4 regions of the Bradyrhizobium sp. USDA 4353 genome follow, and region 3 is predicted to be linked to each of the others. Evidence: predicted binding sites of a transcription regulator. Region 3 holds the regulator's gene; each other region holds the start of a gene.
What was found. The regulator PhoB, encoded in region 3, activates phosphate uptake and scavenging genes when phosphate is short. The targets are predictions, from matches to a motif close to TGTCATNNANCTGTCAT.

Region 1 (4,208 bases), 290 kb from region 3:
CATGCATGCGCCGCGTCTCGGTCTCGCGCGGCTCGAGAAACCGCAGCGGCTCTGGGATAGGAACCTGATAGACCAGCACTTGGCCCGCGCGCAGCGGCGCCTCGGGAATGCGGTGACGCGTCTGGATCACGGTCGCGGCATCCGTCGATGTCGTGGTCTCGACGCCCGCCGTCTTGGCGAAGAACTTGCGGATCGAGATCGCATTGGTGGTGTCGTCCGAGCCCTGGTCGATGACCTTGAGCACGTCCTCAGGCCCGAGGATGGCCGCGGTGACCTGGACACCGCCCGTGCCCCAGCCATAGGGCATCGGCATCTCGCGGCTTGCGAACGGCACCTGATAGCCGGGGATCGCGATGGCCTTGAGGATGGCGCGGCGGATCATCCGCTTGGTCTGCTCGTCGAGATAGGCGAAGTTATAGGTCGGCGCGTTCATTCCGCAGCCTCCTTCAGCGCGGGAGCGGCATTGGTCTCGGCAAACTCCTGGCGCAGCTTGCGCAGCAGGCCAAGCTCGGACTGGAAGTCGACGTAATGCGGCAGCTTCAGGTGCTCGACGAAGCCGGTCGCCTGGACATTGTCGGAGTGCGACATCACGAACTCCTCATCCTGCGCCGGCGCCACCACATCCTCGCCGAGCTCGCGCGCGCGGAGCGCGCGATCGACCAGCGCCATCGACATCGTCTTGCGCTCGCTCTGGCCGAACGCCAGCCCATAGCCGCGGGTAAAACACGGCAGCTCGGTCGCGGAGCCCTTGAACTGATTGACCATCTGGCATTCGGTCAATTCGATCGACCCGAGCGTCACCGCGAAGCCGATTTCCTCCGCAAAGAATTCGACCTCGACCTCGCCGAAGCGGATCTCGCCGGCGAACGGATGATTGCGGCCATAGCCGCGCTGGGTCGAATAGCCGAGCGCCAGCAGAAAGCCCTCGTCGCCGCGCGCGAGATTCTGGAGCCGCAGATCGCGGCCGGCCGGAAAGCTCAGCGGATCGCGCGTGAGATCGCCAACCGGCGCATCGGCCTCGGCGGCAGGAGACGGCTCGATCAATCCATCCTGCCCGAGGATGTCGGTGACGCGCGGCATCGGAACATCGGACGTGGCGGCGATAGCCGGCTCTTCCGGTTCGCCGCCCTGCGCCAGACCAGGATCGAGCAGCCGATGCGTGTAGTCGAAGGTCGGACCAAGCACCTGCCCGCCCGGAATGTCCTTGAAGGTCGAGGAGACCCGTCGCTGCACGCGCATCGCGCCGGTGTCGACCGGCTCCGTCGCCCCGAAGCGGGGCATCGTCGCGCGGAAGGCGCGCACCAGGAAGATCGCCTCGATCAAATCGCCGCGCGCTTGCTTGATGGCGAGCGCGGCCAGCTCACGGTCATACAGCGAGCCCTCGCTCATGACGCGATCGACAGCCAGCCCGAGTTGCTCGGAGATCTGCGCCAGCGACAGCTCCTGCACGCTCCTGTCACCACGGCGCTCATGCGCCAGCAGCCGGTGCGCATTCTCGATGGCGCGCTCGCCGCCCTTTACCGCCACATACATGCGTCAAACTCCCGAGGATGCGAGGCGCGTCGTGCGCGGGATGGCGACCAGCGCGCGATCGTCGACCAGGATCACATCGACGCCGCGCGGAAACAGCGCTTCGTTGATGGACAGCCGCGCGAACAGATCCGTCGGCTCGATCGTCGCTGTCAGCGCCGTGGTGCCGTCGATGCCTGGGCCACGCAGATGAAATGTCTCGCCCACGGACAGGCTCGGGACCTGCATGATCAAAGTCGTCGAGCGGTCGGGATACTCGGGCGTCCCCAGCGCGAACGAGGCGAGGTCCGGCAGCGCTGCAGGCTCCGCGACTAGCGCGAAGCTCGCTGCGTCCGGCCGCGCGACGATCGGCGCGCCGGTGTGAAACTTCAGCCACGCACTGACATCCGGCACGCTTGCGAAAGCCTGATCCAGCCAGACAGGCGTATCCTGATCAAGCAATGTGAGCGCGATGGCCGCAACGCCCGCCATCATCGAGGACGGGCGACCGACCTCATCGTCGACCACCATCACCTGCCCCGGTCGCGCCATCGCCTCCATGACGAGGCGGAAGGTCGATTGCGCCGACAGAACCTTGTCGGCGAACCCAGGCTGCAGCTCGATCGTCGTCGCCGCCATCAGCCTTCTCCCCGCACCATGGTGTAGAAGTCCACCCGCGTCGCGGCAGCCTCGGCCGCGCTCCGCTGCTGGTCCGCCTGCATCTGTGCGCGCAGCGGAGCCACGACCTTGGCCTCGATCGCCTGGGCGTACTCAGCCGATTGCAGCAGGGCATCACACAGCGCGATCAGCCGCGCTTTCTCATTGTCGCGACCGAGCACATAGCCGAACCCGACCTGGCCGCTGTCGAGCCGCACGGCGGCACGGGACACGGTCGCCTCGCCGAGATTGAACGGTGCGCCGTCGCCACCGATCCGACCACGCACCATCACGAGCCCGCTCTCGGCGGCCCGGAGCTCGCGATGCGGCGGCACCGTGAACTCGGCCATCCGCGCTTCGATTTCAGCCGAAGAGACATGCGCGAGCACGCGCATCGCCCCTTTCCGCCTGTCTTGCAACGCCGTGTCACCACTCATGGCCGTTCCGATCTTGCCGGGCTCAAGTTGTCTATGATAATAGACAACTTGATAAGAGGACGCCATGACTGTTTGATGACATGGCCGTGATTTTCGGATGGGCTGGTTGGAGCGGCGATGAGCATTGAGGACGCCGGATCGGGCGTGGCGCTGTGGCGGCGCGTGGCTGATGGCATCGAGCGCGAGATCGCCGAAGGCCGTTTCGCGGCGGGGACGCGGCTGCCCGGCGAGACCGAGATCGCCGAGAGCTATCGCGTCAATCGCCACACGGTGCGGCGTGCGCTCGCGACCTTGGCCGAGCGCGGGCTGGTGCGCGCGGAGCGCGGCAGCGGCACCTATGTCGAGGCCCCTCGCCTGTCCTATCCGCTGCGCTCACGGACGCGCTTCTCCGAGATCGTCGGCGCCGGCGGCCGCGAGCCGCGCGGACAATTGATCGCGGCGTCCGAGGAGCCGGCGACGCGCGAGCTCGCACGCGCCTTGGGATTGAAGACGGGCGCGCCGCTGGTGCGCATCGAGGCCTTGCGCTTTGCCGACAAGACGCCGATTTGCGTCAGCACCTCGTTTCTGTCGGCCGAGCGGTTTCCGGATGCTGGCCGCATCTTCGCCGCTGTGCGCTCCATGACGGCGCTGCTGGCGCATTACGGCATTCGCGACTATCGCCGCGGCTCGACGCGCATCACGGCCGCGATCGCGGACGCCAGCGACGCCGCGCGGCTCGATCTCGCGCTGGGGCGTCCCGTGCTGGTCGTCGACAGCACCGACATCGATGCCGACGGCACGCCGCTGGTCAGCAAGCGCTCGCGCTTTGCTGCGGAGCGCGTCACCTTCGAGGTGGAAAGTTGATCGGCCTCGGCAGCGGAGTCGAAGACGGCGCAATCAGTCGATCAACGACCCATCAGTGTTGAAGAACGGGTGCGGGCCGTCGAAGTCGCCGATCGGCACCTGATGCGTCACGATCGTTCCGAACTCAGGCCCGGCAAACCAGGTGTGAAGATGGAAGGCCGGCGGCTCGACCTTGAAGGCAGGTGGGCGAAGCGCTGCAAGGTCAAGATCGACGGCGTGGTTCGGCGCGGGACAGATCGTGCAGGGAACGCCGGCAAAGCGCGTCAGCGCAGCGCGATGCACATGGCCGGAAGCGATCAGTTGCACCCGCGGATGGCGACGCACGATGGCCGCGAGCTCGTCGGCATTGCGCAGATTCTGCCGGTCCATGTGCCAGATCCCGGCGGCGAACGGCGGGTGATGCAGGAACAGTAGAGCCGGCCGCTCAGTGCTGGCGGATAGCGTTGCCTCGAGCCAGCGGAGACTATGCGGCTCGAGCTCACCATGGGGATGGCCGGGGACGCTGGAATCGAGCAGCAGCAGATCGAGGTCGGCCAATTGCACGTGCCGGTTCAGCGGACCTGAAGTGGCCTCGTAAGAATGATCGGGGAATGCAGCGCGCATCAACTCGCGCGAATCGTGGTTGCCGGGAATGGCGACGAACGGCAGCTTCAGCTCGGCGAGCAGGCTTTTGAGATGGGTGTACTCCTCGGCGGATGGCGTGTCGGCGAGATCGCCGGAGATCACCACGAGATCGATCCTGGGCGCGAACCGGTTGAGCTC
Region 2 (4,208 bases), 2.5 Mb from region 3:
CCGTGCTCGAGGAAGCGCCCGATCACCGATTTGACGCGGATGTTGTCGGACAGGCCGGGAATGCCGGGACGTAGGCAGCAGATGCCGCGCACGATCAGCTCGATCGAGACACCGGCCTGCGAGGCCTCGTACAGCGCGTCGATAATGTCGGGATCGACCAGCGAGTTCATCTTCATCCAGATCACGGCCGGCTTGCCCTGGCGGGCAAAGCTGGTCTCGCCATGGATGTGCTCGATGATGCGCTTGCGAAGCGTGAGCGGCGACACCGCCATCTTTTCGATGTCGATCGGCTCGGCATAGCCGGTGATGTAGTTGAACACCCGGGTGACGTCGCGGCCGATCACCGGGTCCGAGGTGAAGTAGGACAGGTCGGTGTAGATGCGCGCGGTCACCGGGTGATAGTTGCCGGTGCCGGTGTGCACGTAGGTGGTGAGGCTGCCGCCCTCGCGACGCACGACCATCGAGAGCTTCGCATGCGTCTTCAGCTGCAGGAAGCCGTAGACCACCTGCACGCCGGCGCGCTCGAGGTCGCGCGCCCAGCGGATGTTGGCCTCCTCGTCGAACCGCGCCTTGAGCTCGACCAGCGCGGTGACCGACTTGCCGGCCTCGGCCGCCTCCACCAAGGTGCGCACGATCGGCGAGTTGTTGGAGGTGCGGTACAGCGTCTGCTTGATCGCCACGACGTCGGGATCGCGCGCCGCCTGCTGCAGGAACTGCACGACGACGTCGAATGATTCATAGGGGTGGTGGACGATCAGATCCTTCTGCCGGATCGCCGCAAAAATGTCGCCGCCATGGTCGCGCACGCGCTCGGGATGGCGCGGCACGTAGGGCGCAAATTCGAGGTCGGGCCGGTCGACGCGGGTGAGTTGCGACAGCTCGTTCATTGCTAGCACGCCGTCGACGACGAACACCTCGTCGTCGGTGGTCGCCAGCGCATCCTGCACGAAGAAGCGCAGCTCCTCCGGCATGTTGGCCTCGATCTCGAGCCGGATCACCGAGCCGCGGCGCCGGCGCTTCAGCGCGGTCTCGAACAGCCGCACCAGATCCTCGGCCTCTTCCTCGATCTCGATCTCGCTGTCGCGGATGATGCGGAACGCGCCCTGGCCCTTGACGGTGTAGCCGGGGAACAGGCGGCCGATGAACAGGCTGGTCGCCTGTTCCAAGGTGATCAGGCGGATCACGCCGTCCTTGGCGCCGGGGAAGCGGATGAAGCGGTCGATCTTGCCGGGCATGCGGATCAGCGCGTTCATCGGCTTGCCGTCCGATGTGCGCGTCAGCTGCAGCGCCACCGTAAAGCCGAGACTCGGGATGAACGGGAAGGGATGCGCAGGGTCGATGGCCAGCGGCGTCAGCAGCGGAAAGATGCTGGAGAGGAAGTGATCCTCGATCCAGGCCCGCTCGGTCTTGGTGACGTCCTGGCCGTCGACCAGCACGATGCCGAGCTCGGCGAGGAACTTGCGCAGGTCGCGCCAGATCGCCTGCTGGTCGATCGCGAGCTGCGAGACGCTTTCGTTGATGACCTTGAGCTGCTCCAGCGGCGTCAGCCCGTCGGGGCTGCGCTCCGCGATGCCCTCGCGCACCTGGGCGCGGATACCGGCGACGCGGACCATGAAGAATTCATCAAGGTTGTTGGCCGAAATCGACAGGAACCGGACCCGCTCCAGCGCCGGATGGCGCGGATTGACCGATTCTTCGAGCACCCGGCGGTTGAAATGCAGCCAGGACAGCTCCCGGTTGATGAAGCGCTCGGGGCTGGAGGCGATCTCAAGCTTGGCCGCCGCAACCGGCTCTTGTGCTGCAATTTCAGTTGCTTGCTCGGTGTCCATCAGAAATCGATCCAAATTGGGTCAGGCGCCAAATCACTTGCGCAAGCGCGAACCAGTAGCGCAACCCGTATGACAGAAGGATGACGTTGCCGGCACCATTGAGGTTCCGCCCACGGCTGTCGTCAAGATGTCCGGCGGTCACACGCTGCGGAGCAGCTCGGCGGCCAGCGCCCGCGTGACGGGCCGCCCCAGCCGCAGCGACTCCTGGTCGAGCTGGGCAATGGTCTGACGGGCCGCCGCGTAGGAGCGTTCGATGCGGCTGGCGAGGTAGCTCACGACCGTCTCGTCGATCGCCAGCTGCCGGTCCGCGGCCAGCTTCACGATCAGGGCCCGGAACAACTGGTCGTCGGGCGGCAGCAGCGTCACCACCGGCACGGCGCGCAGCCGCGACCTCAAGTCGGCCAGCGCGATCGGCAGGCTCGCCGGCGCCTCCCGCGCGGTGATCAGCACAAAGGCCTCGTCCTGGCGGGCGAGGTTGAGCAGGTGAAACAAAGCGCGCTCGTCGAGATCGGCGGTCGTCAGGTCCTCCAGCACCAGCGCTCCGGTGGCAAGGGCCCCCGGGACGGCGCTCGCCTCCAGCGCATGCGCCGACAGCGAGCGGGCGCCGGACTGCTCGGCCCAGATCGCCGCGAGGTGGCTCTTGCCCGAGCCGTCCGGGCCGACCAGGAACATCGTCCGCGCCGGCCATTCCGGCCAGGCATCGACCAGCGCGAGCCCGGCGGCATTGCCGGGGCCTTCGAGAAAATTGTCCCGCGTCAGGCTCTCCGCATGCGGCAAGGCGAGGGCCAGTTGACGAGGGGGAATATGGCCGGCCAAGGGTGACGTGCTCCGTACAGTGTCGTCGGCGGGATGAGCGAAAGCGCGCGGGCCGGCTCACCGCACCTCGATGGTGTTCATGTGCCGCACCCAGTCCACCAGGTAAAGCCCGACAGAGACGAGGGTAAAGGCCGTCACCAGCACCATCAGCACGCTGTCATAAGGCTTGGGCTCGAAGCCGAAGCTGAGCGACGCCAGCACGAGCGCGGCGAATCCGACCTGCGCCCCGGTGTTCAGCTTCGACACCATCAATGGCTTCATTGCGACCGGCCGGTCGAACAGCCAGGAGACGATGACAGCGGCCACGATCATGATGTCGCGCGACACCACCAGGATGACGATCCAACGCGGGATGGCGCCCCAGATGCCGAGCGTGACGAAGATCGATACCAGGAGCGCCTTGTCGGCGAGCGGATCGAGCAGCGCGCCGAGCTCGGAGCGCAGGTTGAAGCGCCGGGCCAGGAAGCCGTCGACGGCATCGCTGACGCCTGCGATCACGAACACGATGAACGCGATCTCCATCTCGCCGGCCGCGATGGCCCACACCACGATCGGCACCAGCAGGATTCGGCCGAGCGTAATCAGGTTGGGGATGGAGTGGGGAATGGTCACGCAGCTGGTCCCAACGACAACTCGATCAACAGACAACCCGATGCCGAAGCGTGGCGAACCGGTCCAGTTCCTAGATAGGGTGGGGACGGGCCCCTTGCGAGCCATTGCGCGCAGCCGGATTCCGACGTAACCAGCGGCCAGATTAGGGGTTTTGACCATGACCGAGCGCAAGAACGGGCTCACTTATGCAGATTCGGGCGTCGATATCGACGCCGGAAACCGTCTGGTCGATCTGATCAAGCCCATGGTGCGCGCCACCGCGCGCCCGGGGGCGGATGCCGAGATCGGCGGCTTTGGCGGCCTGTTCGACCTCAAGGCGGCCGGCTTCAAGGACCCCGTGCTGGTGGCGGCCACCGACGGCGTCGGCACCAAGGTCAAGATCGCCATCGAGACCGGGCTGCATGGCGGCATCGGCATCGACCTGGTGGCTATGTCGGTGAATGATCTCGTGGTGCAGGGCGCCGAGCCGCTGTTCTTCCTGGATTACTTCGCCTGCGGCAAGCTCGACCCCGAGGCGACCGCCTCGATCGTCGCCGGCATCGCCGAGGGCTGCCGGGAATCCGGCTGCGCGCTGATCGGCGGCGAGACCGCGGAAATGCCGGGCCTCTACAAGGACGGCGACTACGATCTCGGCGGCTTCGCCGTCGGCGCCGCCGAGCGCGGCACCCTGCTGCCGTCGCCGGATATCGCGGCGGGTGACGTGGTGCTCGGCTTGGCGTCGTCCGGCGTGCATTCCAACGGCTACTCGCTGGTGCGCAAGATCGTCGCCCAGTCGGGCCTCGGCTTCGATGCGCCGGCGCCGTTCGCTCCCGTGCTGACCTTGGGCGCTGCGCTGCTGACGCCGACGCGCCTCTATGTGAAGTCCTGCCTGCGCGCGATCCGCGAGACCGGCGCGGTGAAGGGGCTGGCGCACATCACCGGCGGCGGCTTCACCGACAACATTCCGCGCGT
Region 3 (4,208 bases):
GCTGTCGAACCAGTTCTGGAGCCTGAGCCTCTCCAAGACGATGGCGAACCTGCCGGTGACCATCAATAACTTCGTACAGAGCCCCTATGCCTACTGGAAACAGCTGGCCTGGAGCGGCGCCCTTCTGATCACATTGACCGTGCTGGCCCTGAACATCGGCGCGCGCATCCTCGGCGCCGAGAGGAGCTCGAAATGACCGACATGTCCGTATCCGTGAGCAGCCCGACGGCCGCCATTCCTCCGAAGTCGCTGCCGGAGGCGCCGGCCAAGGTGACCGCCCGCAACCTGAACTTCTACTATGGCGATCACCACGCGCTGAAGAACATCAATCTGTCGCTCGGCACCAACCGCGTCACGGCCTTCATCGGCCCGTCCGGTTGCGGCAAGTCCACGCTGCTGCGCATCTTCAACCGGATGTACGATCTCTATCCGGGCCAGCGCGCGGTCGGCCAGCTGATGCTGGACAACACCAACATCCTCGACCCCAAGCTCGATCTCAATCTGCTGCGCGCCCGAGTCGGCATGGTGTTCCAGAAGCCGACGCCGTTCCCGATGACCATCTACGAGAACATCGCCTTCGGCATCCGGCTCTATGAGAAGATCTCGAAGTCCGAGATGGACGACCGCGTCGAGAAGGCGCTGCGCGGCGGCGCGCTGTGGAACGAGGTCAAGGACAAGCTCAACGCCTCCGGCCTGTCGCTCTCGGGCGGCCAGCAGCAGCGCCTGTGCATCGCCCGCACGGTGGCGGTGCGCCCCGAGGTGATCCTGTTCGACGAGCCGTGCTCGGCGCTCGATCCGATCTCGACCGCCAAGGTCGAGGAGCTGATCCAGGAGCTCGCGGAGAGCTACACGATCGCGATCGTGACGCATAACATGCAGCAGGCGGCGCGCGTCTCCGACAAGACCGCCTTCATGTATCTCGGCGAGTTGATCGAGTTCGACGACACCAGCAAGATCTTCACCTCGCCGAGCGATCGGCGGACTCAGGATTACATCACCGGCCGGTTCGGCTGACGCCGACAGCATTGCCTTTCAGGAGATCATCATGGCCAGTGAACATACCGCCAAGGCGTTCGACAGCGATCTGCAGGATCTGACCCGCCTGGTGTCCGAGATGGGCGGGCTCGCCGAGCGGCTGATCGTCGACTCCGTCGATGCGCTGGTGCGGCGCGACGTGGCGCTGGGCCAGAAGGTGGTCGCCGGCGACGCCGAGGTCGACAAGCTGCAACGCATCATCGAGGAGCGTGCGGTGCTGACGATCGCCCGCCGCCAGCCGATGGCCGTCGATTTGCGCGAGATCGTCGGCGCCATGCGCGTCGCCACAGATCTGGAGCGCATCGGCGACCTCGCCAAGAACATCGGCAAGCGCGTCGCGGCGCTCGAGAGCGACTTCCATCCGCTCAAGCTGATCCGCGGCCTGGAGCACATGACCGACCTCGTTCAGTCGCAGGTCAAGACCGTGCTCGACGCCTATGCGGCGCATGACCTGCCGGCGGCGATGACGGTGTGGAAGGGCGACGAGGAGGTCGATGCCATCTGCACCTCGCTGTTCCGCGAGCTCCTGACCTACATGATGGAAGACCCGCGCAACATCTCGTTCTGCATCCATTTGATGTTCTGCGCCAAGAACATCGAGCGGATCGGCGACCATGCCACCAACATCGCCGAGACCGTGTTCTATATGATCGAGGGCCAGCAGATCATGGACAAGCGCCCGAAGGGCGACATGACCAGCTTCGCGACCACGATCCCCGGCAACTAAGAAAGACGATTGAGACATGGGCGCGCGAATTCTGGTGGTTGAGGACGAGGAGGCGCTGACGACGCTCCTTCGCTACAACCTCGAAGCCGAAGGCTACGAAGTCGAGACCGTGGCGCGCGGCGACGAGGCCGACACGCGGCTCAAGGAGCGCGTGCCGGATCTCGTCGTGCTCGACTGGATGCTGCCGGGACTGTCCGGCATCGAGCTGTGCCGGCGCCTGCGGGCACGGACCGAGACCCGGCAGCTGCCGATCATCATGCTGACGGCGCGCGGCGAGGAGAGCGAGCGCGTGCGCGGCCTCGCGACCGGCGCCGACGACTACATCGTCAAGCCGTTCTCGGTGCCGGAGCTCTTGGCGCGCGTGAAGGGCCTGCTGCGGCGCGCGAGCCCGGAGCGGCTGGCGACCGTGTTGTCCTATGGCGACATCGAGCTCGACCGCGAGAAGCGCCGCGTGGCGCGCTCGGGCCGGCCGATCGATCTTGGCCCGACCGAGTACCGGCTGCTCGAATTCTTCCTGGAGCATCCCGGCCGCGTCTTCAGCCGCGAGCAGCTGCTCGACAGCGTCTGGGGCCGCGACATCTATATCGACGAGCGCACCGTCGACGTGCATATCGGCCGCCTGCGCAAGCTGCTCAATCCCGGCCGCGAGCAGGATCCGATCCGCACCGTGCGCGGCGCGGGCTATGCGCTCGATGATCGCTTCGCCAAGTCGGAGCAGGCCTGAGGGATAAACGGGCTTGCGGGTGGAGCGGGGGTGATACCCGAGCGGCTCGGATTAAGGACAAAGCGGTCCGCTTTCCGCCACGCCGCCGCCGTCTTGATCGTGCCTGCTGAGCAGCCGATGTTTCGGTCTCAGCGGACGCCCTTGATCAAGACCCTTCTCATAAGTCTCGCCGTGCTGCTCGGCAGCCTCGCGGGCGCCACGGCCGCCGAGCTCGAGGACGCCGTGACTGCGGCGTCGAACGGACAGGCGGCAGCGGCGTTGCGCCGGTTGCAGCCGCTCGCCAGCAAGGGTGATGCGCGGGCGCAATTCGATCTCGGCTTCATGCAGGCCTTCGGCGTGGGCGTCGCACGCAACCAGGCCGAGGCGCTGGTCTGGTACCGCAAGGCTGCGGATCAGGGGCTCGCCATCGCCCAGCACTATCTCGGCATCGCCTATTTCAACGGCGAGGGCGCGGCCCGTGACCACGGCGAAGCCGCGCGCTGGTTCAACCGCGCTGCCGCGCAGGGCTTTGCCCAGTCGCAATACATGCTCGGCCTGATGATGCTCGATGGCCAGGTCATGTCCCAGGACGTCGTGCAGGGCTATGCTTGGCTGGTGATGGCCGGCCGCAACGGCGTCAGGTCGGCTGGCCGCGAGATCCAGCGTATCAAGCTCAGCGACGCACAGCGGCGTCAAGCCGAGCAGATTATCGCGGCGTGGCGGGCGAAGCCGGAATCGGCCGATGCCGGCATTGCCAATCCGCGCGCCGAGCAGCTTCTCGGGCTCGACCGGCATTTCGGCGACGTCGTCGATCCCACCTCCTGGCCGGCATCGTCGATCGGTGTCGTGACTCAGGCGCAATTCAGCTCGGGAGGCTCGTGCACGGGCACTCTGGTGGCGCCGCGCGTGGTGCTGACGGCGGCGCATTGCGTCTTCAACGGCCTCGCCCAGGTCAGCCCCGGCAACGTCCATTTCCTGGCAGGCCTGAACAAGGGAACCCCTGCCGCATCGTCGGTCGCCGACAAGCTGATCGTGGCGCCCGACTTCATCCCGACCCAGCACGACCAATGGTCGACCGACCGCTCGCCGGCCGATTGGGCGCTGATCATCCTGAAGGATGCGCTGCCCTCGAAGCCGGTGCCGGTGAAGTCGGTCAGCCGCGACGAGCTCGCGGCCGCGACCAAGGCCGGCACGATCTCGGAGATCGGCTATGGCCAGGAGCGGCGCTATTCGCCGACCGGGCAAAGGAATTGCAGCGCCGGCATGACCCGGGACGGCCGTCTGCTGACCGTGCATTGCCTCGCCAATTTCGGCTATTCGGGCTCGCCGATCCTGGCCGAGATCAACGGCGAGCCGGCCGTGGTCGGCATCTTCTCGGCGTTCCACGAGGAGACCCGCCTGATGTTCGCCGCGCCCGCCAGCCAGTTCGAGGCTGCGGTGCGGCGCGAGATCGCGGCGCACAGCGCCTCGGCGCGGTGAAGCGCAGGCAGGAAGAGAGTTGGTCGTCGGCTGGTCAATGTTTGAGCTTGACCGGATAGCCGGTTGCCAAGCGAGGAGATCAATCCGGGTTCGACCAGGCCGCGAGGATTGATTCGAGCGGGATTTGCGCGCGGGAGCGCGAGGCTTGCCTTTTGGCGCGGGTCTTGCTCTCCTGTCCGAGTATGACGATTTTGCCAATTGATCATCCTCGGCCCGCCGCCGCGCTCGCGGCCCGGCTCCGCACGGACCGCGCGCGCAGCGTGG
Region 4 (4,208 bases), 2.6 Mb from region 3:
GATCGGCAATTCGGATCTCGCCTGGTACCGCTGGCACCCGATCAAGCGTCTCACCCTCATGCTGATCGGTCAGCTCAAAGTGGCCAAAACGCTCACCCGGAAGATCGAAGGCGCTGTGAATGCGCCAGACCTCGTTCTTGGTCTTCTCCTGCCGGCCCTTCTTCGGCACCGTGGTCGCATCGATGATACGGATCAGACGACCTTGGCTCCTCCGGGGAGCTGCGGAGGCAAGGACCTGCCCCACCAGCAGCGCCAACCAATCCCCGCACTGGCGCAAGCGATAGAGCAGAGCCACGTTGGAGACGTCGACCAAGCCCACCGACGTCGCCCAGGCCGCAGTCAACCGCAGTCCTCGCTCCCCGAGGCAATAGGCCAAAATTAATCGCAGCAGATCGACTGCATTGCGGATCTCTCGCGGCCGCACGAAAGCTCTCGTCTCGCGCGCCGTATGGTCCAGAGCCTGTGGCCCGCCAAGCCGGGCCACTAGGCTCGTCCAATCTTGGTTCACAAGCCCATCACGTCTCATTCCATGTTGGAATCACAACTGATTCTTCGTCGCAAGCCTATTTTAGCGCCTATGGGGCTTGACCCGGGACCCATAACCACAGGGGGGGTTGGTGCGTGCAAGTCCGACCACATCGCGTCACGACTGCGGCCGGTGGCTATGGGTCCCGGGTCAAGCCCGGGACGACAGCGGAGCGAAGCGGTGCCCACCGCATCGCGCCGCTCCACACCACCTCAATACAGCGACGGCACGTACAGCTCCGGCGGGATCTGCTCGCGGCGATAGTCCGGGCTGCGGACGCGCTCGGGCAGGATGACCGGCTCGTGCTGCACTTCGCCGTAGGGAATCTGGCTGAGGAGGTGCGAGATGCAGTTGAGCCGCGCGCGCTTCTTGTCGACTGCCTCGACCACCCACCACGGCGCCTCCGGGATGTGCGTCCGGTGCAGCATCTCCTCCTTGGCCTTGGTGTACTGCTCCCAGCGGCTGCGCGCCTGCACGTCCATCGGGCTGAGCTTCCACTGCTTGAGCGGATCGTGGATGCGCATCAGGAAGCGGAACTGCTGCTCCTCGTCGGTGATCGAGAACCAGTACTTGATCAGGATGATGCCGGAGCGCACCAGCATGCGCTCGAACTCGGGCACGGAGCGGAAGAACTCCTCGACCTGGTCCTCGGTGCAGAAGCCCATCACGCGCTCGACGCCGGCGCGGTTGTACCAGGAGCGGTCGAACAGCACGATCTCGCCGCCGGCCGGCAGATGCGTCGCATAGCGCTGGAAATACCATTGCGTGCGCTCGCGCTCGTTCGGCGCCGGCAGCGCGGCGACGCGGCAGACGCGCGGATTGAGCCGCTGGGTGATGCGCTTGATCGCGCCGCCCTTGCCGGCGGAATCGCGGCCCTCGAACAGCACGACGACCTTGAGCTTGTTGTGCTGGACCCAGTCCTGCAGCTTCACCAGCTCGCCCTGCAGCCGGAACAGCTCCTTGAAATACACTCGGCGGTCCATGCTCGGATGCGCCTGATGGCCGAGCTCGAGCCGGCGAAACTCGTCGAACTGGTCGTCGCCGAGCTCGAGCTCCAGCTCCTCGTCCATGCTGTCGCGGAAATCCTCGTCGATCAGCTCGCGCAGCGCGCGCTCGTCGGTGGTCTCGCGTTGGCTCATGCGTGTCATCCCCATGCTCGGTGTGGCCGCGCAAATTGCCTCGCGGCCTTTGACAGGGGTGTGACATGCGACCGCGACGCGATCGCCGCGGCCGGACCGGGCAGGGCCTCAGCCGTGCACGACCGACTTCGCGATCATGCAATGAATGCCCTTGGAGCCATTGACCGTCTGGGTCACGCGCAGGTCCGCCGCGAGGCTGCACAGCGTGTAGGCGTCCTCGCGCGAGAGGTTGCGCTTCTCGCCCAGCAGCACGATCATGTCGCGCAGCGCCTTCACCACGCACTGGTCGAGGTCCGGGTCCATCGCCATCGTCATGTAGTGCGTGGGCGTCTCGGCGCGCGGATAGTCGAAGCTGAGATCCTTGCGCACGGTGAGGCGGAAGCGGCCCTGCAGCGCCGTCTCGATCGCGGTGACGCAGACCTCGCCGTCGCCCTGCAAGCCATGCCCGTCGCCGCAGGAGAACAGCGCGCCCGGCACGAACACCGGCAGATAGAGCTTGGCGCCGGCGCCCAGCTCCTTGTTGTCGAGATTGCCGCCCATCGCGCGTGGGATCAGCGAGGTGATGCGGCCCCAGGCCGGCGGCGGTGCCACGCCCATCACGCCGAAGAACGGCGAAAGCCGCAGCTCCAGACCCCACGGCATCTGGCCGACCATGCGCTCGCGATCGAGCGGGATGTTCATCAGCCGGCTCTCGTGGAAATCGTCGGGCAGGGTGCCGGCCAGCGGCCGGATGAAATTGTAGCCCCAATCCTGCCGCAGCTGCACGTCGAGGATCTCGACCTCCAGCACGTCGCCGATCTCGGCGCCGCGCACCGCGACCGGCCCGGTCAGAATGTGGCCCGGCACCATCCGCTCGCTACGCGCGTGCACATCGAACAGCTCCGGCGGCACGTGGAATTTGCTGGTATCCGGCACCACGTCGGGCCCGCCGCTGATCGAATCGATCGTGACCTCGTCGCCGCTGTCGACCGTGAGCACCGGCTTCAGCCGGGATTCGAAGAAGCCCCAATGGCAGGTCTCGGGGCTGGCGGGCAGATGATGATGGGCCATGATGCTCTCATTGTTGCCGGTTTCGCGAAGAGCATAGCCCATCACATGGCGTTCGCAGAGAGATGGCAACGCATGGCGGCTGTCGTGTATGAGGGCGGCCGTGGCACCTCACCTCGCGCCGGAGCTTGGAATGTTCTTTGTGCTGTCGAAGACGCTCGGCCTGCTGGCGCTGCCGACCAATTTCATGATCGCGCTCGGCCTCCTCGGCGCTCTCCTGATGCTGACGCGGTTTGCCGTGATCGGCCGCAGGCTCGTGGTGTCGGCGATGCTGCTGCTGGCGATTGTTGGCCTCACCCCGCTCGGCAGCCTGATGCTGTATCCGCTGGAAAGCCGCTTCCCGAAATGGGACCCGGCGAACGGCGCCCCGGACGGCATCATCGTGCTCGGCGGTCCCGTCGATTCCGATCTCTCGGTGATGTACGGCATGCCGGTGACGGTCGCGGGCGCCGATCGGGTCATCCAGGCGGCGGTGCTGGCGCGGCGCTATCCGAATGCGCGAATCCTGTTCACGGGCGGCAGCGCCAACCTGATCGCGACCGAGGCCAAGGAGGCCGATGTCGGCGCCGAGATCCTGGAAAGCCTCGGCGTGCCCAAGGAGCGGCTGCTCCTGGAGCGGCAGTCTCGCAACACCTACGAGAATGCGATCTTCTCCAAGGCGATGATCTCTCCGAAGCCCGGCGAGCGCTGGCTGCTGGTCACCTCGGCCTATCACATGCCGCGCTCGGTCGGCCTGTTCCGCAAAGCGGGCTTCCCGGTCGAGCCCTATCCAGTGGATTGGCGCGTCGGCCGCGTGCTCGATGTCGACGGCATCTCGATGCTCGGCCTGCGCCGCGCCGATATCGCCGTGCGCGAATGGGTCGGCCTCTTGGCCTACCGCTTGCGCGGCCGCACCGACGATCTGTTTCCCGGCCCGACCTAAGGCGTTGGTGTGAAGGCGGCAGCCTTCGCCGCCAGCTCGCCGCGCACGCGCGCGACCACCGGCTCGAAGCGGCAGCCGGCATCCTGCCGGAACAGCCGTGCGCTCGGATACCACGGACTGTCGTCGCGATCCCGCAGCCAGCGCCAATCGGCGACATAGGGCAGCATGATCCAGGTCGGCCGTCCCAAGGTCGCGGCGAGATGCGCGGCGCTGGTGCAGACGGTCACCACGACGTCGAGGCACGACATCAAAGCTGCCGTCTCGGCGAAGTCGGTGAGATCAGTGGTGACGTCGCGGATGCGGCTCTGCTGCGCGAGCAGCGCCTTGTCCGCCGCCCGCAGCTCCTTTTGCAGGCTGATGAAATCAGCCTCGACATCGAGCAGCGGCAGCAGGGTCGACAGCGGCATCGAGCGGTTGCCGTCATTGGCCTGGTGCGGGTTGCCGGACCAGACGAGGCCGACGCGCAGCCGGTCGTGCGATCCCAGCCGCTGCTCCCAGACCGCGACGCGATCGGCCGGGGGAGGTGGCAAATAGCTCGCCGGCGGGATGGTGTCGAGCGTGGTGCCGAAGGCGA

Region 1: phnF (phosphonate metabolism transcriptional regulator PhnF) is a predicted target of PhoB. The motif match lies at 2,668-2,684, and genes of this name have one in related genera.
Region 2: ACVILH_RS26510 (RNA degradosome polyphosphate kinase) is a predicted target of PhoB. The motif match lies at 1,899-1,915, and genes of this name have one in related genera.
Region 4: ppk2 (polyphosphate kinase 2) is a predicted target of PhoB. The motif match lies at 1,715-1,731, and genes of this name have one in related genera.

What each region holds. Positions count from the first base shown of each region.
Region 1 is NZ_JBSSGB010000001.1:3,657,577-3,661,784, reverse strand. It holds gene ACVILH_RS16340 (alpha-D-ribose 1-methylphosphonate 5-phosphate C-P-lyase PhnJ) at 1-433, opposite strand, end outside; gene ACVILH_RS16335 (carbon-phosphorus lyase complex subunit PhnI) at 430-1,533, opposite strand; gene phnH (phosphonate C-P lyase system protein PhnH) at 1,537-2,148, opposite strand; gene phnG (phosphonate C-P lyase system protein PhnG) at 2,148-2,603, opposite strand; gene phnF (phosphonate metabolism transcriptional regulator PhnF) at 2,721-3,446, shown strand; gene ACVILH_RS16315 (phosphodiesterase) at 3,480-4,208, opposite strand, start outside.
Region 2 is NZ_JBSSGB010000001.1:5,844,708-5,848,915, reverse strand. It holds gene ACVILH_RS26510 (RNA degradosome polyphosphate kinase) at 1-1,829, opposite strand, end outside; gene ACVILH_RS26505 (HdaA/DnaA family protein) at 1,968-2,645, opposite strand; gene ACVILH_RS26500 (CDP-alcohol phosphatidyltransferase family protein) at 2,703-3,257, opposite strand; gene purM (phosphoribosylformylglycinamidine cyclo-ligase) at 3,415-4,208, shown strand, end outside.
Region 3 is NZ_JBSSGB010000001.1:3,363,606-3,367,813, forward strand. It holds gene pstA (phosphate ABC transporter permease PstA) at 1-196, shown strand, start outside; gene pstB (phosphate ABC transporter ATP-binding protein PstB) at 193-1,014, shown strand; gene phoU (phosphate signaling complex protein PhoU) at 1,046-1,762, shown strand; gene phoB (phosphate regulon transcriptional regulator PhoB) at 1,779-2,486, shown strand; gene ACVILH_RS14790 (trypsin-like serine protease) at 2,628-3,944, shown strand; gene ACVILH_RS14795 (HoxN/HupN/NixA family nickel/cobalt transporter) at 4,127-4,208, shown strand, end outside.
Region 4 is NZ_JBSSGB010000001.1:5,989,571-5,993,778, reverse strand. It holds gene ACVILH_RS27215 (IS4 family transposase) at 1-526, opposite strand, end outside; gene ppk2 (polyphosphate kinase 2) at 739-1,665, opposite strand; gene ACVILH_RS27205 (acetamidase/formamidase family protein) at 1,774-2,715, opposite strand; gene ACVILH_RS27200 (YdcF family protein) at 2,846-3,634, shown strand; gene ACVILH_RS27195 (tetratricopeptide repeat protein) at 3,631-4,208, opposite strand, start outside.